DNA from 4 places in the Halobacillus sp. B29 genome. Region 3 is predicted to be linked to each of the others. Evidence: riboswitches for the same ligand, from Rfam matches in the RefSeq annotation. Region 3 holds a riboswitch; each other region holds the start of a gene.
What was found. Region 3 has a riboswitch for S-adenosylmethionine ahead of ACTWP7_RS08255 (O-acetylhomoserine aminocarboxypropyltransferase/cysteine synthase family protein). Riboswitches for the same ligand answer to the same signal wherever they lie in the genome.

Region 1 (4,844 bases), on a different contig from region 3:
TTTGTAGATCCGTACTCCGATACTTCCAGGTGTTACTGAATTATTGTTCACAAGAAACAACCCGTTTAAAGAGACGGCACTACCAGCTTTTAAATTTGTGAGTGTAACTGTAGAGATAGTGAGACCTGGAGCAACCGGAATAGGAGCATTTGTAGTAAAGTCTTCATTTGCATAATCGAACTGGATGCTCTGACTGTCTTTCTTTATATACTCCCAACATTTATATTTAGTATTCCAACTTGGGTAACAAGGGGAACAATAGGGGAATTGAGAAAAATTTACTTTATTACTGTCCAAAAAAAATTTCCTTTCTATAAAAATGTATGAGTAAGATAGCTCTTTCTATTCTATGTTTGAGGGATGGAAGTGAGAAAGACAAAAACCCAGGAAAACGATAATAATAGGTAGACTGCAACTTTCAGATTTTCATGGAGGTTTTCTTTTCCAGGAACGCTACCAAAATATTAGATACTTATGTTAAAGTGTTTTTCACCGTTGAGTCTTACGTTATAAGCTCATGCAGTGGATTTGATATATCTCAAACTTTTACTAATGAAGAGGGGTACCTATCTCGCTTGAAAACATTAGTGATACATATTTTTTTACATTCATGAGATGGGAGATAAAGCTGGAAATCGTGAGGTGCGGGGTAATTATTGAAGATAGGCCAGGGTGAATTCTTTTACAGAGAAGAACACGATATTTGGTGAATTCCCGGTAGCACATTAGAGGTAAGAGAGACATTTGAAGACACCGTTAGACGAGATTACATGACTAATATACAGGAGGCTGCCATGACAACAAACATTTATATGGTGCGACACGCTCATTCTACATATACACCAGACGAATTAAATAGGCCGTTATCAGCAGAGGGAACTAAAGAAGCGGCTAAAGTCAGCGCACGGCTCATAGACGATAATATCGAGCACGTGATCTCGAGTCCTTATTTAAGGGCCATACAGACGGTTGAAGGATTAGCTTCTGCTCTCGGGCAAGAAATTCATATAATGGATGGGTTCAAAGAAAGGAAGTTAATAGAGGGAGGAGCTGATAACTTTGAGGAAGCCATTCAAAAAGTATGGGCTCAGCCTAGTTTTTTCTGGGAAGGCGGAGAATCAAATGTGAACGCCCAGGAAAGAGGCGTAAGAGCCTTGAACAACGTATTAGAAAAATATGAAAATAAAAATGTCGCCATCGGTACGCACGGTAATATTATGGTGCTCACCATGAATTATTTTGATAACCAATACGACTTTGAGTTTTGGAAGAATCTTGCGATGCCAGATATCTACAAGCTTTCTTTTGAGGCTGATCAGTTCGTAGGTTGTAAGAGAATATGGAAGGATTCTTATTGAGTGATTTTTCAGTATGGATCATCGCTTCTATTCTATGATTCTTTTCTGTTTTTACTAATTTCAAATAATGAATTGACGAAATAGAGGGGTATGATAGAATGGAGTCTAATTAACATTCGAATATTTTGAATTTTCTTATCGAGAGAGGCAGAGGGACTGACCCTGTGAAGCCTCGGCAACCGGCTGATTTATGCACGGTGCCAATTTCAGAGGAAGGCGAAAGCTATTCCGGAGATGAGAGAGCAAGCGGCAGCCAAAAGACAGTTGCCCAAAGCCCTTCTCTCTTCGTGAGTGAAGGGTTTTTAATTTTTCTAAAGGAGGGCAGTAAAAGGTTCGACACAAAACAATCGGAAAAAGGAGGATGGCCATGTTCTTAGCGATGATGGTTTGGGTGGGGACTATGATTTTTTCCTTCCTATTAGGAACATTTCTCTGTTACAGAGTGGAGAAATCAGGTGTAAAACGGTGGGGAGCCACCGGACGAATATTTAAGTATAAATAAGCTAGCAGGAAGGAAGTTACTGACAAATGATATGGTATATTCTCGTATTTAGTTTTTATGTTCTATTTTTAATATGGGCAAATGTAAAAAGTCTTAAGAAAGCAGAGTCGATCGATGACTATACAACGGGCGGACACCGAATGGGGCTTCTTCTTGGAATCGGTACCACAGCAGCAACATGGGTAAGTGTAGCTTCTGTTATCGGGGTCCCCGGTTATTTGTACAGTTCGGGTGTATCGGCTGTGATCGGCTGGGTAGCCGGCTGGTGTTTCGGCGGAGCCTTAATCCCTATTGTTGCTTACAAAATAAGAAGACCGGAAAAGCCTGCCAGGACGTTCCCTGAATTTATCCGGCATAGGTTTGAACCTTTTCAGAACAAGAGTACATTGCAGGCAATTGTTGGTATTTTAATGTTTATCGGTTATTTGCTGCTCGTCAATATTCAGGTAACTGGGTTTGGCATTGTTTTTTCAAGTATCACGGGCATTGATTATAAAATTGCGATTTTCGGATTCTTATTATTTATATTAATTACAAGTGTAGGTGGATTCTGGTCTGTGGCTGCCACGGACACGTTAAATACGATTTTGATTATGATCGGCGTATTACTTGCGAGCGGTGTAGTATGGTCGTTAACCGGTGGAATCGGTAATATAGTCGATACGCTTGCGACGACAACCTCGCCGACAAACGTGGGAGGGCCGGAGCTTGAAGAAGGAATTTTACTGTCCCCGTTTGGGACATTTGGTATTGGTGCATTACTTTCCATTTTTATATCGAATTCGTTAGGAACCCCTTCTTCCCCTCACTGGGTCACGAGGATGCTGGCTCCTCAAAATGTGAAAGTAGCGATCTTGCAGGTACTGGGTACGATTCTGGTATTGATTTTCATTATGACGCCACTGATCGTTATTGGCCTCGGGGCAAAAGTACTGGTACCGAGCATACCTGTAGATAAAACGACGGACTACATCATTCCTTTAGTCATCCAGCAGTACACGCCGCCTATTATCGGAGGCATCACGCTGGTAGCTATCTGTGCAGCGGCTATTTCCACGGCAAATTCGATGCTTTTGCACTGCGCCACTTCTCTTTATTATGATGTGTACTTAAATATAGCTCCAAAACGAATCAGTGAGAAGAAGTTTAAGAACTGGCTCCGCTTAAGTATATTTGGAATTGCAACCGCAGCCGTTCTCTTAGCTATTAACCCACCATGGTTCTTGGCTATGGGATTTGTCTATGTGTATGGCGGATTTGGGGCTGCGTTTTTCCTCGTTGTGTTCTTAGGGCTGTACTGGAAGAGAATGAACCGGGCAGGAGCCTATGCCGGTATCATCATCGGGGCGGTCGTGTATGTGGCAGCGAAGGCAATGGGGTATGGACTGCCATTTGTCATCGCCGTTACGGCATCACTGATTGGGGTGCTGATTGCCGTTTACTTTACGAAAAAAGCACCGCTTGAAGCCTATGAACCTTACTTTGAGGCGGAAATTAGTGATTCTACCAGGGAAGTACTGGAGAAGATGAGATCCACGACTCAGGAAGAACCTGAAGTGAAAAATGACCGTTCTCGTATCGGTTAGAATGATTCAAATAGACGTAGGAGCTGCCTATTGCAGGCAGCTCCTACGCTTTTTTATTACGATTCGTCCCGTGTATAAATGAACTTTACTGAGCCGTATAGCCGCCATCCACCAGCATATTGGCTCCGACCATAAAGGAAGCGTCGTCACTTGCGAGAAAACTGACCGCTTTCGCAATTTCCTTAGGCTGACCCAGTCGTCCAATCGGGTGTGCACCTGCAAGGCCCTGGCGCATTTCCTCATCGGCATTTTCCAGAATTGCCGTTTCAACGTAGCCTGGACATACCGCGTTTACGCGTATATTGTTTTTCGCGTAAGTAACCCCTAATGTGCGGGTAAGGTTGACGACTCCGCCTTTGGCTGCGGCATAAGAAGTTACCGAATCCTGTCCGACGTGTCCCAGGATCGAAGCGTTGTTGACGATTGCTCCACCGTTTTCCTGTTCGAGCATCTGCGTGATAGCGTATTTGTTAGATAGAAACACACCGTTGATGTTTACATCCATGAGTTTCTTCCATTCTTCATAGGAAAGCTCGTGCGCCGGTGTAGCGTCGCCAATTCCGGCATTCGCAAATAGAATATCCAGCGAACCAAATGTGCCGACCGCCGTCTGAACCATGTTCTTAATATCTTCCTCAGATGTGACGTCGGTTTTTTGGAACACGGTTTCATAACCCTGGTCATTTAACTGACTGGACAATTCGCTTCCCTGTTCGTTCAAATCGGCAATCACCACTTTCGCACCCTGCTCGCAGAAATCCTTCACGGCTGCCTCGCCAATTCCACTAGAACCACCTGTAACCACAGCAACTTTACCTTTTAATTTCATGGCTATCCCTCCTATATTTTTAATAAAGAAACCAGTCTATATTTTCCACTATTGGAAAATAGTGAAACGAAAGACATTTTGGCCTTCATTTTTGGAAAGAATAACGGCTTGATGCTTGGGTTCACGAGGTTGAGGTAAAAAGTAGTAAGTATTACGTTTATTTCAATTATGTGAAATAAACTCATAAATACTCTAATTATGTTAATATGTGGAATATGTTTCTGAAGTAAGCAGTAAAAGATACATAGAGTTGTAGATTTTTGAAAAATTTTCAAACAAGGAAGTGAGTACCGTGAAAAAAGTCAGCCTGCTTTTCTCTGCCATCCTCCTGGTCTTTTTCCTAATCGCTTGTACAGAGAGCTCTTCGACAAGCACCGATCAGAATGAAAAAGGAGAAGCTTCCTCGGAGGAAGCTTCCTCCGAGGAGCAGAATAATGAAGAATCTTCTTCAGAAGAGAAGAAAAAAGAAGAAACGAAGCCGCCGCAGCCTTATGAGCCGATCGAGCCGGCTGAAGATGCCAAGCCTCTGAAAGAGAAGATGTCAGAAGAGCAACTGGCGAAGATGCCTA
Region 2 (4,844 bases), on a different contig from region 3:
ATTCAAACCACTGCAGTGAATCCCGAAGCTTCACCACTTCCCCCACGACGATCATGGATGGATTGGCTATATCTTTTGCTTTTTCTACGATTGTGGAAACCGTTCCTGTCACCGTCTGTTGGTGTTCCGTTGTTCCCCATTGCACGAGCGCAATCGGTGTATCAGCCGAACGTCCATGACGGATCAGCCTTTCACAAATGTCAGGCAGTTTCTTTACCCCCATGTATATGCACAAGGTATCCATGCTTTTCACAACGCTCTCCCAGTAGGCTTCTTCGTCGATTCCAAGTTTACTGACCCCTGAGATAAAAGCGACAGACGAACTGAAATCACGGTGGGTGACCGGGATGCCTGCATAAGCTGGAGCAGCAATTCCAGAAGTGATGCCCGGAACAATTTCGTATGGAATCCCTCGTTTGGATAGGGCCTCCGCCTCTTCTCCACCCCGTCCGAAGACGAAAGGGTCGCCGCCTTTCAGACGAGTGACGGTTTTTCCTTGAAGCGCAAATTTGCATAACAGACCGTTAATGCTCGATTGACTGAGGGAGTGGTTGTTCGGGCTTTTTCCACAATACACAAGTTCGGTTCGCTCTCCTGCTTCATCTAAAAGCTCCTGATTGACAAGACGGTCGTAAAGGATCACGTCTGCTTGCTGAATGGCCTTTAACCCTTTGACGGTAATTAAATCCACATCTCCTGGTCCTGCACCAACGATAAATACTTTGCTCATCCTTTGACCCACCCCTTTTCGATTAAGAAAGCAACCAGCCGGTCCGCACATGCCTGCTCATCCAGACTGCCGGATTCTAATCTGAGCTCAGGGGAAGCGGGTGCTTCATAAGGAGCATCTACACCGGTAAAGCCTTTGATTTCCCCTTTTCTTGCTTTCTTGTACAAGCCTTTTGGATCGCGCTTCTCACACTCTTCTACAGGACAATCCACGTGGACTTCCAGAAATTCGTCTTTGTTAAATAACTTTCTTACCTGATCGCGGTCCTCCTGATAGGGAGAGATAAAAGCCGTCAGAACGATCGATCCGCTGTCAGCAAAGAGCTTCGCGACCTCGCCGATCCGGCGGATATTTTCTTTTCGGTCCTCTGCTGAAAAACCAAGATCGCTATTCAACCCCTGCCGAATGTTATCCCCATCCAGTAAGTATGTTTGCAGCCCTTTCTGGAACAACTGCTTATTGACTAAATTCGCAATGGTTGATTTCCCGGATCCAGATAAACCGGTCAGCCAGATCACTCCGCTATGGTGTCCGTTCTTTTTTCGATAATCGTTTACATTTACTGCAGCATCATGCCACGTGAGATTGGATCCCATATCCATCATCCTTTCCGTTATGAGTCAGTGGTTTGTTTATCTCGTAGTCCTTCAATTAGCGTCTCAACGACCTCGGGACGGCTGAACGTTTTTGGCGGTTTTTCGCCATTTCTGAGCAGTTCACGTACCTTTGTACCGGAAAGAATGACGTGGTGTTTGGCATCATGTGGGCACGTCTTGTGGGAAGCCATTGCTTCACACGCCTGGCAGTAGAAGCTGTGCTCAAAGAACATTGGCGTTATTCCCAGTTCATCTTCTGTGAAATGACTAAAGATTTTCTGAGCGTCGTAAGTTCCGTAGTAATCGCCTACTCCAGCGTGGTCACGGCCGACAATGAAGTGGGAGCAGCCGAAGTTCTTACGGACAAGACTGTGAAAAATAGCTTCACGTGGACCAGCATAGCGCATAGCCGCACTAAAGACAGCAAGCACAACACGATTCGCCGGATAGTAGTTTTCGAGCAGCACCTGGTAGCTCTTCATCCTTACATCACTCGGAATGTCGTCGCTTTTCGTTTCGCCGACAAGTGGATTTAAGAACAGTCCATCTACCGTTTCCAAGGACGCTTTTTGAATATATTCATGAGCGCGGTGAACCGGATTACGGGTTTGGAAACCAACGACTTTACTCCAGCCCAGGTCCTTAAATAAGTCTCTCGACTGGGCAGGGTCCAGGTAGAACTTTTCGTCATGTTCCTTTTCCGCACGTTTTGTCAGTTCAATTTCCCCGGCCACGTAATAGTCCGGACGGCCGTAAAGTTTATTTACGCCGGGATGCGCGGATTCTTTGGTTAAGTACACATTCTCTGCTTCTTTTTCTTTATCCGATGAATAGACTTCACTAATCGTGATCGTACCGTATGTCGTACCGTTTTGAACGAGCGCGGCTTTCTGTCCCGGCTGAAGCTCATTCGCCTTTTCTTTATTTACGGGCAGCGTAATGGGAATGCTCCACGGTGTTCCGTCTTTCAGCCTCATATTCTCAACGACGGAATGATAATCTTCTTGATTCAGAAAACCGGTTAAGGGGCTATAGGCCCCGTTTCCGATCAGTTCTAAATCACTTAAAGCCATGGCATCCAGTTCAATTTTTGTGGTAAGAGCTGAAGTGTCAGCCCCTTCGTTTATTTGATTGACAAGCGTCCCGCCGTGGGGAGCGATAATTGTAGACATGTGATTTCCTCCTTTATTCACTCTCGTTGTTACCTGTCGTATGAAGACCGCACTCGGTCTTGTTAAAGCCTTTCCATCGTCCGGAGCGATCGTTGCTGTCCGCTGCAAACGTACAAGGGATACATCCAATACTTGGATATCCTTTATCGTGCAAATCATTGTAATCCAAGTCGTTTAGTCGGATATATTGCCATACGTCGTCCCATGTCCAGTAAATAAGGGGACATACCTTTATGGATTCAAAACGGTCATCTTTATTTATAAAATTCGTATGGCTCCGGCTTACCGACTGTTCGCGCCGCAGTCCGGATACCCAGGCGGTGGCTCCGCTCAATGCTTCTTCCAGCGGTTTAATTTTACGGATAAAGCAGCATTTGTCCGGCTCTCTTTTCCATAAGGCTGAGCCATGTTTTTCGGCCTGCTGTTCCAGTGTTAATTCCGGTTTTTTCATTTCAATATTCAAGTCCGGATATTTTTTCTTCACCTTATCAATTAAATCGTATGTTTCCTGAAAATGAATTTCCGTATCAAGAAAAACGATGTGGGCATCTTTTTTAACTTTTGCTATTAAATCTATGAGTACAATTCCTTCAGCACCAAAGCTGCAGGCGTAGGTAATAGAAGAACCATAAGTATCATAAGCCCATTTCAGTACTTCTAGTGCCCCCTTGGTTTCCCCTTCAGGGCCCAGATGTTCAAAAGGATCGCCTGTGAACTCTTCATAAGTTATGGCTGGATTAGTCATTTTTTTCCTCCCTTCCCACAAACAAAACGCTACAAATCAAAAACCTCTCTCCTTGAAAAAAGAAGAGAGGCGTACAGCATGAATAAGCCCGCGTCTCATCTTCTCATCTTTCAAGTGATAGCTTGCTGGAATTGGCACAGCGTCTGTTGACCCGTTGCCGAGGCTTCAAAGGGCCAGTCCCTCCACCTCTCTAGATAAGAAAACGATGATTGAATTTTTTTAAAATGTGATTGATTAAAATCTTATGCCCCTTTTTACTATATGTCAATGCTTAATTTAAATATTCTGTATTTTTAAAAATCGTTCTTGACAGGACTTACCTTTCCCCTTTAGATTGAATAGTATCTTAATTTTAAAATTAAATAATCCTTATAAAGAGCCGGGGAAGGAATCTGGTCCGTTGATCCCGCAGCAACCTCTCCTAGTTGTAGAAGGTGCTCATTCCAGCAGACATTGTCTGAGAGATAAGGTTAAGCTATTCAGCTTTTCACCTCTTTCCTCAGGGAAGAGGTTTTTTCTTAGCCTTTTTACAGAATACTCTGTTAATAATTGTAATTTCAGCTCTTCTGAACTTCCGTATTGATCTTAAAATTAAGCTCCCTATTGTGGAAGAATCAGTTTCAAGATAACCGGGGTCCGTTACGTTAAATGGAGAAGGGCTGGTGGGGAAATAACTCGCTTTCCTGTGGGGGAACTGGCAAGCCTCCTCAGTCGTTATCACTCCCTGCGGGGTCTCGCCTAGCTCCTTCTCCCACGGGAGTCTCATCATTTCCCCACCAACCCAACATGATTAAGAAAAACGGACCCTTCCAGAAGAGAATAATTTCCCTGCTTAATCTGGGTTAAATGCTTTTATGACAGGCTATTGGGTGTAGTTACATCCTGAAAATAGGTAGAAAACCACATAGTCTAATTCATCATTATGCAGGTGATGTTGGAAATGGTATTGAGTCTCTGATTTGGAAAGGTCCGGAGGGGGACGATGTAGACTCCTGCGGGATGAACATGATCGGTGAGATCCCGCAGGGCTTTTAGCCCGAGGAAGCTCAGCACATGCCCGCGGAAAGCGAAATCGTCCCCCGAAGGGCCTCCCTCATAACCAATATCTCGAAACTGAGTCTTAAAGTAAACGGCCCTATTGTGTAATAAGCTTTTAAGGAAAAAAACTATAATAAACTTTAACAAAGAAGTGACTTTATTCATTTCGGGTCCATATAGTGTAAGAATTGAGATGGAAACTGCTTAGAAAACAACGCGTTCTTCTTTGCTCTGTAAGCCTGGTCAGGAATACATAACAGCTAGATTTTTTTAAACATAAAACCAAGTAAATCAATCAGAATAATAAATTATAGAAACAGGAGTGTTGAAACGTGAGAAGATTACTTATTTTTTCGTTCGTCGGTTTTTTTGCCCAGCTTATCGACGGTGCGCTGGGGATGGCATTCGGGCTCAGCTCTTCATCCCTTTTGCTCGCCTACGGGGTGGCTCCCGCGATTGCCTCCTCTTCGATCCATATGTCTGAAATCGCTACAACAGGCGTTTCAGGATTTTCACACTATAAGTTCGGAAACCTGGATAAAAAATTAGCCCTGACCTTAATT
Region 3 (4,844 bases):
AGCAGGTCGTGTTCGAAACTTAGTGTGTATACTTCCGCTTCATAATGCTGAGACGCCTGCTTCCAGCCGCCTCGCCCCCGTCCAATATCATGGTGATTCATGGCTTCCAGTAAATATAGATAACTGTTAGCATCAAAGCGATCTTTAATTTTATCGCCTTGATAGTCTAGATAGGACTGAATATCGTAGGATGCATCTTCTTTTTGATTCCGATCAAACCGCTTCTGGAAAAGGGTTTGGCTCCGGTAAGTGATCATCCCTGCCATTCTTGCAATTTCGAATCCTTTGAGGTGTTGGTTCGAAGGGTAGTTTCCATGGTTAAATGAGGGGTCATCCTTAATGGCACGCGCTCCGATGTGATTAAAAGCTATTCCATAGTCACTTAAATAAGGTGTCGCAGCAAGAATAAAGAGCTGTTTCATATAAGTCGGATAAAGCAGTCCCCATTCATAGGCTTGCATGCCCCCGAGAGATCCGCCAGCGACAGCATGGAGGCGATTGATCCCAAGTTCACGTAAAGCCATCCGCTGTGAATGAACGATGTCACGAACGGTTACCGGCGGAAAACTTAATCGGTACGGTTCACCAGTTTCCGGGTCTAAACTGGCTGGACCAGTAGACCCGTGGCATCCACCTAATACATTAAATGTTATAACCTGAAACTGGGAGGTATCAATGGGTAGTCCTCTGCCAATCAATCCGGCCCACCAGCCAGGCTGTTCCTCAGAACCAACCGCATACTGGTTTCCTGTTAACGCATGGCAAATTAAGATAGTTGGAGCACCAGGTGGGCCGAATCGTTCATAAGCCAGTTCCACATTTGGCAATTGATCGCCGGATTCAAATGTAAAAGAACCAATTGAGATGGTTTTATTCTGAGACTGATAGCTGGTGGGATTTTTTACAGACATGTTCATGCCTCCTTTCCAGTTTAGACAGAGAGTGGTGTTTCCGTGTAAGACTGCCCGGAACGTAACGCTATTATAGATTCGTAAAGACTGAGTCCTTTAACGAGATTATCCTGATCTTCTGGTACCGATTCTCTTGACCATAACAAGCCAGGATTAATCTCTTGAGCTGAATGGATCAATTCTTGATCGAGCTCTTTTGCATAAAGAACATCAACCACAGGCAGGGAGGAAGCCTTAAGGTCTTCAAGGTTTTCCGTTTCCACAACCTGAAAACCTAAACGTGAAAGCTTCTTCGCTTCGATTGAAAGTTCATCGTTGGAAGCAGTTCCCGTAATAGCGATAACTCTCTGACGCAGTTCATTATTCGAACGATCCAACGAGGACGTCAGTGTCTCTTCTACAAGGGTTTCGGCGTGATGATAAGGTTTTGAAAAACCGGTGGCTTCTTTAAGGCCCGCATCCAGCTCAGCTATTAGATCTTCTATTGATTCAAGCCCTACAGACAAACGTACTAATTCTTCCGTTACCCCGGATTTTTCGAGATTCTCATCACTTAACTGCTGGTGTGTGGTAGAAGCAGGATGAATAATTAGTGATTTCGCATCCCCAACATTGGCTACGTGAGACCAGAGGTTCGCTTGATCAATCAATTTTTTCCCTGCCTCACGCCCACCTTTAATGCCGAATACGACGATCGATCCATATCCATAACTGAAGTATTTCTTAGTAAGCGGATGCGTTGGGTGCTCAGAGAGTCCGGGGAAATTCACCCATTCAACGCCTTCATGAGACTGCAAGTATTCAGCAATTTCAAGAGCCTGATCAGAGTGTTTAGTGATTCTTAAATGAAGGGTCTCAAGACCTTGAAGCAGCAAGAATGCGTTATGTGGACTTAAGCAGGCGCCCGTGTCACGGAGCAGCTGCACTCTCAACTTAACAGCGAATCCGGCTGGACCTACATCCAGACCAAAGCGGACGCCGTGGTAACTTTCATCAGGTTCCGTGAATCCTGGAAATTTTTCATGATTCCAGTCGAAGCGCCCACTGTCTACCACGAGCCCGCCGATTGTCGTTCCGTGACCGCCAATCCATTTTGTAGCCGAGTGAATGACAATATCCGCTCCCCAGCTGATCGGTTTGCAAATGTAAGGAGTAGCGAACGTGTTATCGATGATAAGAGGAATATGATGTTCATGAGCTACATCAGCAACCGCTTCAATATCCAGCACATTTAAGCTCGGGTTACCGATTGTTTCAGCAAAAATAGCTTTAGTATTAGGGGTAACCGCTTTTTGGAAATCTTCTGGGCTGGTTCCTTCAATAAAATGAACAGTAATTCCATATTTAGGAAGGGTGTGTACGAACAAGTTATAGGTCCCCCCATATAAATGGGAAGAGGCTACAATTTCATCTCCAGCGCTGGCAATATTCAAAATGGCCATCGTTATGGCAGACATGCCTGAAGCGGTGGCTACAGCCGCGGCACCATCTTCAAGTAAAGCAATGCGCTGCTCTAATACATCGACAGTTGGATTCATAATACGCGTGTAAATGTTGCCAGGCTCTGCTAATGAAAATAAGTTCTGGGCATGGTCAGTGTCATTAAAAACGTAAGAAGTGGTCTGATAAATCGGAACAGCACGTGATCCAGTAGTCGGGTCGGGCTGCTGACCTCCATGCAGTAATAAAGTTTCAGGTCCAAATTTGTGAAAAGGTAATGTCATTAATAATCCTCCCTAAATTTATCATTCATTAATTCTAAAATTAAAAAGCCCTCTTCTTAAGTAAGAAGAGGGCGTAGCAATCAGTTCCTCCACTTATCTTCCAGATCCATAGATCTGTAGGAATTAGCACCTTTTCAAGTATCTCCTTGAAGGTTGCCGGGCGTCACAGGGCCTAGTCCCTCTGCCACTCTCGATAAGAGTTTTTAATATTCAGCTATTTATTAACTTGTATGGAATTATAAATTGTTTTATGCTTAATTGTCAAACTATTTGTGCAAAAACCAAATACGTTTGAAATGTCAGTGGGGTGGGAATGGTTTAGCAAGTATAGCAAAAGGAGTGAATAGACATGAAGGAATACACAGTAGCACCTAATAAAGACGTAACAGGCTGGTTGATCAAAATAGAAGATGTTGCCCCTACGGATTTGTATGATGAGCGTGATACGGCAGTAGCAAAAGCTGAAGAAATGGCTCAAGATAACAAACCAAGCAGACTCTATATTTTAGATCAGAACCACGAAGTTGAAGAAGAAAGAAGTTATTAATTAAGAAGACTCCCAAAATGGGGGTCTTTTTTTATAAGTAGCACTTTTATATTATCGTACAATATTATTAAAGAAAAGCTCCCGTTTGTTGAAGACTCAGTTTCGAGATATTGGAGGAGCGGAAGGTCCTCCGGGGGACGATTTCGCTTTCCGTGGGCATGTGGTAAGCTTCCTCAGGCTTCGCCTTCCGGGATCTTACCGATCATGTTCATCCCACAGGAGTCTACATCACCCCCCTCCGGACCTTGCCGAATCAGAAGCTCGAAAATGCACCAAAAATGCCTACTAAAATTAACTGGAGAGCGAAAGAGTATCTAACTTATTTAAGTATGCAATCCCTGATATATAAGAGGTTAAGGCTGATCCAGAGCGATTACCTCTCTTATAGAAGGGTCCGTTCACTCCTCAATCATAGGATGGCGGAGGAAACGACGAGACTCCCGCGGGAGAAGGAGCTAGGCGAGACCCCACAGGGAGTGATAACGACTGAGGAGGCTTGCCAGTTCCCCCGCAGGAAAGCGAGTTGTTTCCGCAGCCAACACCCTCTCTAAATGAGCAACGGACCCGAATTATCTCGAATTCGAGTCTTCAATAATCCGGCCCTATTGCTTAATAAGCTTTTTATTATAAATTGTGAACTTAATTTATTAGATCAGTTAAGGATGTGTGAAGAGGGCGAGTCTTATCGGAGATTCGGGTGTATTGGGGCGACTTGTTAATTTTAAAGAATTTTGAAATAATTATGATTACATAATTCCCATTGGGAAAATCGTCACTCTATGTAAAAGGAAGTAACGATGTTAGAAAGGAAAGAATTTTAAGTCCTGCCAGGGTATTATGCGTACATAAATTCTTATAAATTGTAGTCGGATAGAAGGGAGTCACATCTATGGTGCTGGAGATGGACAACGTATCTTTAAGACGCGGAGACAGATGGATTCTAAAAAATATTAATTGGCATATTGAAGAAGGACAGCACTGGGTCCTGTTGGGGCTGAACGGTTCTGGGAAAACGTTTATCCTTAATTTACTAAATGCGTACACCTTTGCAACAAAGGGAGAGGTTAATGTATTAGGTATGCAATTTGGGAAGACTTATCTTGCAGAACGACTGCGTAAACAGATTGGGTTTGTATCTTCAGCGATTCAGCAGAAGATTCATCAGGAAGATAACGCTTTTGAAGTGGTGCTGAGCGGAGCGTTTGCTTCCATTGGACTTTACGAAACCCCTACGGACGCTATGAGACAGAAAGCTATATCATTGCTTGAAGACCTTGGATGTATGGACTATGCTAATCGAAACTATGAAACTCTTTCAAGCGGGGAAAAACAGCGGGTTTTAATTGCACGAGCATTAATGGCGGATCCTTCTCTCTTAATTCTAGATGAACCCACTAACGGCCTGGATTTTATTGCACGCGAAAAGTTACTAGAATCCATCGAAGAGATTGCAAAAAAACCAGGTGCTCCCACTATGATTTATGTGACTCATCATGTAGAAGAAATTCTTCCGATTTTCCACAAAACTTTACTGCTTAAAGAAGGAGAAGTCTTCAACGCAGGAGACACAACTAAAATGATTACGAGTCTGCAGCTTTCATCCTTTTTTGGATTGGACGTAGAAGTACGCTGGCACAACGAACGTCCTTTTCTTTCTAAAGT
Region 4 (4,844 bases), on a different contig from region 3:
TTCCCATCAGAAGATTGCTCAAGCTCTTGAATGGCCTGCTTCATTTTCTCTTGCACATCTCCAGGAGCCGTCGCTTTGAATTTTTCAATGTATTCGTTGTAGCGCTCTTTCATTTCTGTCTTCACAGGAAAAAACTCCTTTATGGTTAGATTCACGTCGATTATAGCCTAGTTGATTACTTGGTTAAAGTTATCTGCTTATTCCTTCTTGTTAAAAGTAAGGCAATACCTACAGCGAGTCCTCCAGCGATCAGCTTGCCCACAATAACAGGAACAATCATATCTTTTTCAATTCCTGCTACAAAAGCAAAGTGGCTCCCCAGTACAAAAGCTCCACTTACCGCAAAAGCCGAATTCACTATTTTCCCCCGGTGATCCATGTGCTTCATCATGGCAAGCATAGGTAAATGATGGGCAAGGGAAGCCAGGAGGCCGGTCATAGCAGAAGCATTTAAACCAATCTTCTGGCTCAACCGATTCCATACCTTTTCCCCTTTTTGATTAATAAAAGCGATTAAAGGATACGCTCCTGCAAGGGTAACGGTAATCCTGCCTACAATAGAGACCCCCTCAGAAAGCGGGGCCATGCCAGAAATGAGGGTGAATTCCGTAAGCGTTTCAATCGTAATAGCTGCAAGTCCGGTAATAATAAGGATTTCGACTCCTTTTCCAAACCAGGCAAATACACGTATAGCTCCATTCGTAAACAACCATAATCCCATCCCGATAAAAATGGAAAGGAGAAGCGCCGGCAATAAGTTATGCAGCATCCATAACCATTCATATCCTGCGATCGCTCCGCCTGCCAGACAACCAATCGGTATTGTCACTATTCCGATGAGGATCCCTTTCGCGAAATAAGGACGGTCTTCTTTTTGAATGACAGTAAGAGCGACCGGTATAGTAAAGACGAGTGTCGGACCCATCATAGTTCCTAAAAATGCCCATGAAAACACAGCCGCTTCATCCGTTAAGGCTAACGCTTCGGCCAGGGAGTACGCTCCCATATCAATCGCTAAAATCATAGAAGCAAACATAGAAGGATCGGCCCCCAGTTCTTTAAAGACAGGACCAATAACCGGTGCAGCGACTTCTGACAAGACGGGAGCTAGCGAAATGATACCTACCATGGATAAGGCTAGCGGCCCCATCATCATAAAGGCATCATAGAAATGCTTTCCTAAAGATAAACGCTGATTAAGAACATAGTAATCCAGGGCCCCTGCCACCATAAACAAACACATGATGATTAGTATCGATTCATTGACCCATAACAAATCCGCTCCCTCTCCCTTCACAAAACCTATCTCTCACTCAGTTCGCTCTGTTCAAAGGTTTTCCCTTCCTGGTTCTGTGCGTAACTTCGCAGCCCTAAAAATAAAAAAAGCACTCAGAGTAAATACTCTGAGCGCCTTTCAAGGATAAGCGTTTTTAGCCGATTCCACATGCTACGGAACCGTTCTTCTGCAAATATTTCTGATGATGCTCTTCCGCTTCATAGAAAGTGGTGGTCTTAACAACCTCTGTTACAATCGGGCGCTTGAATGTGCCTTTTTCATCCCACTCTTTAATTTTTTCTTCAGCAATATACTTTTGACTGGCATCATTGTAAAAAATCGCCGAGCGGTATTGGTGGCCAATATCGGCACCTTGACGATTTTTTGAAGTTGGATCGTGCGTTTCAAAAAAGATATTTACGAGTTCAGAATAAGTAATGACAGTCGGGTCATACTCTACTTTCACAGCTTCTGCGTGACCTGTTTTACCCGTTTTCACCTGTTCATAAGATGGATTATCCAGATTCCCGCCAATATAACCTACTCGTGTAGATGTAATGCCTTCAAATTTTTCAAAGAATGCTTCTACTCCCCAGAAACACCCTGCTCCAAAAATTGCCTTCGCCATATCTCATCTTTCCTTTCTTTTTAACGCAACTTCTATCGAGAGCCTTCACGGGTATATGACAACGAAAAGACCCCTTTTCTTATCCAAGAAAAGGGGTCGTATTATAGTCCGTACGATCCTCTCATCTCTTAGGATGTCACCATCCTACAGGAATTGGCACCGTTCTCGTCAATCATTAGATTGATTCGATGGTTGCCGGGCATCAAAGGGCCAGTCCCTCCGCCTCTCTGGATAAGAAGTTTCCGTTATTTATTTTTAAGTTATTTCATATCTTACAACGTTTTAGCAGTGAAGTAAAGGATGAAGCTAAAATTTTTTTTGGAAAAAAACATATTCAGCTCCCGGTCTTTTACTCTATTCAGACTGTCATAAGAAAATGCCAGTCCATATTGAACTCTCCATCATTCGACAAATCTTTATTTGCCGCGCTCGCCTGAAGTATTAATCTCTTCAAACGGCTGGACGATGACAAAGCCGTCGCCTTTGAATTCCATTTGGATCGATTCTCCACTTCCCCGTCCAATGAGAGTTTTAAAGCTTATATCTGTACGAAACTCAGGCTGCAAATGACCCGACCAGGCGACCGTAGCATTTGGATCGGTAATTACTGGCTGCCCCGGGCGCACCATAATGGTAAGCGGTTCGTAATGAGACGTGATCGCTACTTTACCTCTTCCCTTCAGTTTAACGTTGAATAAGCCGCCCGACATCATTCCGGCAACTTTTTTCATCAGTTGAATATCCCAGTCTACGCCTGGCTCAAAGGCGAGAAGATCATTGCCATTCACTGTAATTTCTTCGTTATCCAGTTCCAGAATAGTAATTTTTTTGCCTTGATCAGCTAAGTAAAGGCTGCCGCGTCCGGTAGCTTTCATCAGAGAGCTTCCTTCTCCACTCATGGCTTTTTTCACGAAACGACCTACACCGTGCTCAAGGAATCCTTCTCTTTCAAATTTAATCTGCCCGTTGTACGAGATCATGGATCCTGCTTTCGCCCACACTTGATCGGTCAGGTTCACTTCCAGGATACGCGGGGTTTCCAGCTCGAAGTATTCATTCTCTGCATCGTCCTGCTTTGTTTCTCTTATAAATTGTTCAATAGAATATTTGCTCATTCTTCTCTCCCCTTTAATCGCATAGTTGGTTCCTAACTAGGATATTCGCTCTATTCCTATGGTACTCCTTCTTCACAGGGGGATTTTGCTGAACTGATGATTAAAGAGAGTCCGGAAACTGTGAGTTCTTGTACTACCTAAAGTCTCTGTTGAATATTATAGATTCGCTCGCGTTTGTTTAAGACTTGATTTCGAGACTTTTGTGAGAATTAGGTCCTGCGGGGGACGATTTCGCTTTCCGTGGGCATGTGGTAAGCTTCCTCAGGCTTCGCCTTCCGGGATCTTACCGATCATGTTCATCCCACAGGAGTCTGCATCGTCCCCCTCCGGACCTTGCTAAATAGGGAACTCGATATCATGTTCGGAACGCCATGGTTTACGGTGGGGTTAAACCTATAACAATGAGCGTGCACGTGGGATAACCCCTGCTATAGAAGCATTTAAGGCTGATGTAGGACACTAGCTTCTCCAATAGTAGGGTCCGTTCTTCTCACGTAGCCGCCCCTCATCGATTTCAGGCAACGGACTCAATTTATCTCGAAACTGAGTCTTCAACAATCCGTCCCGTTTGTTTAATAAGCGGCTTTGTTCAACCTAAGAACAAGGCGCCGTATATGAGCGATCCAAGGATTACAAAGGCGGGGTGCAGTTTTACTTTTTCAAGTAACAAGAAACTGGCGATGATCAGGATTGCTGTTTGCAGGAAACCTGTGGATTCATAGGAATTCCCAAAAAACTGGTACGCCATAATCCCAAGAAGCACGGCAATCGCTGGGCGGATTAAGTTAGTCATCCGCTTGACCCTGGGAGAATCCTTGAATTTATATAGAAAACTCAACAGGACAATCATTAAAATAAGCGATGGAGCAACTGTGGCAAAGACACCGACCACTGCACCCAGAACCCCTGCCTGCTGATAGCCGACAAAACCGGCCATTTTTGTAGCAATCGGCCCTGGCAGCGCATTCGCCATAGCAAGCATTTCGCTGAATTCCGTCACACTCATCCATCCAAATCGTCCCACAACCTCATTTTCTACCAAAGGGATCGAAGCAGGACCTCCCCCATAACCAATAATTCCAGGTATAAAAAAAGCAACAAATAGTTTCCAAAAAATCATGATGACTGCTCCTGACTTTTATGATTTGGTTTATCTTTAGCTTTTACAGGTTTAAGCAAAGCATATAGTAACAGCGCAAAGATAAGGAGACCAGGATGCAAGCCGATCCACTCAATCAGTAAAAGAGAGACAACCGCAAGAGATAGCGAGACGATCCACCCCAGATTTCCTTGAGCTTTTTTTAGAAAATCATAAGTCAGCTTGGCAAGCATAACTCCTACCACCGGAACCACGGCTCGTGTCATCCCATTGACCCAGGCCTGGTCGCGAAAACTGTTTAACGAAGTAATCAGCACAATCATGATGACAATTGTAGGTATAATGGTTGCTAATACAGCATTCAACATCCCTATGATTCCTGAAACTCGATAACCTATGTACCCTGCCATTTTTGTAGCAATGGGACCTGGCAGCGAGTTGCCTAAAGCCAGGACATCGCCAAATTCATCGTCCGTGAGCCATTCATATTTTTCAACCACTTCCTTATGGACCAGCGGTATGGAAGCAGGACCTCCTCCATAACCGAGCATTCCCACACGAAAAAAGGCTATAAAGAGATTCCACTGCTGCATACTTCTCCTCTCCTTCCAAACCGACTCTCCTCTTCATTCAGTAAGCGGAGATCGTACCATCTGTTCTTGACTCCGTGCCGCCATATAAAACTCCTGTTTCCGGATCACGCCATATAATCTGGCCTCTCCCGAA

Region 1: it holds a riboswitch for S-adenosylmethionine, as region 3 does, so the genes downstream of both, ACTWP7_RS19525 (sodium:solute symporter family protein) here and ACTWP7_RS08255 (O-acetylhomoserine aminocarboxypropyltransferase/cysteine synthase family protein) in region 3, are expected to answer to the same signal.
Region 2: it holds a riboswitch for S-adenosylmethionine, as region 3 does, so the genes downstream of both, ACTWP7_RS07275 (phosphoadenylyl-sulfate reductase) here and ACTWP7_RS08255 (O-acetylhomoserine aminocarboxypropyltransferase/cysteine synthase family protein) in region 3, are expected to answer to the same signal.
Region 4: it holds a riboswitch for S-adenosylmethionine, as region 3 does, so the genes downstream of both, msrA (peptide-methionine (S)-S-oxide reductase MsrA) here and ACTWP7_RS08255 (O-acetylhomoserine aminocarboxypropyltransferase/cysteine synthase family protein) in region 3, are expected to answer to the same signal.

Annotation. Positions count from the first base shown of each region.
Region 1 covers NZ_JBQQCM010000022.1:18,867-23,710, reverse strand. Annotated here, with positions in the region: gene ACTWP7_RS19535 (hypothetical protein) at 1-51, opposite strand, end outside; gene ACTWP7_RS19530 (histidine phosphatase family protein) at 795-1,358, shown strand; SAM riboswitch class I at 1,491-1,599, shown strand; gene ACTWP7_RS19525 (sodium:solute symporter family protein) at 1,887-3,446, shown strand; gene ACTWP7_RS19520 (SDR family NAD(P)-dependent oxidoreductase) at 3,532-4,275, opposite strand; gene ACTWP7_RS19515 (hypothetical protein) at 4,568-4,844, shown strand, end outside.
Region 2 covers NZ_JBQQCM010000004.1:203,648-208,491, forward strand. Annotated here, with positions in the region: gene ACTWP7_RS07255 (sirohydrochlorin chelatase) at 1-2, opposite strand, end outside; gene cobA (uroporphyrinogen-III C-methyltransferase) at 1-730, opposite strand, end outside; gene cysC (adenylyl-sulfate kinase) at 727-1,326, opposite strand; gene sat (sulfate adenylyltransferase) at 1,344-2,498, opposite strand; gene ACTWP7_RS07275 (phosphoadenylyl-sulfate reductase) at 2,512-3,243, opposite strand; SAM riboswitch class I at 3,344-3,444, opposite strand; SAM riboswitch class I at 3,610-3,714, shown strand; gene ACTWP7_RS07280 (sulfite exporter TauE/SafE family protein) at 4,614-4,844, shown strand, end outside.
Region 3 covers NZ_JBQQCM010000005.1:77,725-82,568, reverse strand. Annotated here, with positions in the region: gene metX (homoserine O-acetyltransferase MetX) at 1-911, opposite strand, end outside; gene ACTWP7_RS08255 (O-acetylhomoserine aminocarboxypropyltransferase/cysteine synthase family protein) at 932-2,635, opposite strand; SAM riboswitch class I at 2,726-2,835, opposite strand; gene ACTWP7_RS08250 (DUF2188 domain-containing protein) at 2,985-3,182, shown strand; gene ACTWP7_RS08245 (ABC transporter ATP-binding protein) at 4,072-4,844, shown strand, end outside.
Region 4 covers NZ_JBQQCM010000001.1:178,799-183,642, reverse strand. Annotated here, with positions in the region: gene ACTWP7_RS00855 (peroxiredoxin-like family protein) at 1-125, opposite strand, end outside; gene eutH (ethanolamine utilization protein EutH) at 176-1,276, opposite strand; gene msrA (peptide-methionine (S)-S-oxide reductase MsrA) at 1,431-1,904, opposite strand; SAM riboswitch class I at 2,023-2,142, opposite strand; gene ACTWP7_RS00840 (AIM24 family protein) at 2,321-3,019, opposite strand; gene ACTWP7_RS00835 (chromate transporter) at 3,609-4,139, opposite strand; gene ACTWP7_RS00830 (chromate transporter) at 4,136-4,711, opposite strand; gene ACTWP7_RS00825 (gamma-glutamyltransferase family protein) at 4,749-4,844, opposite strand, start outside.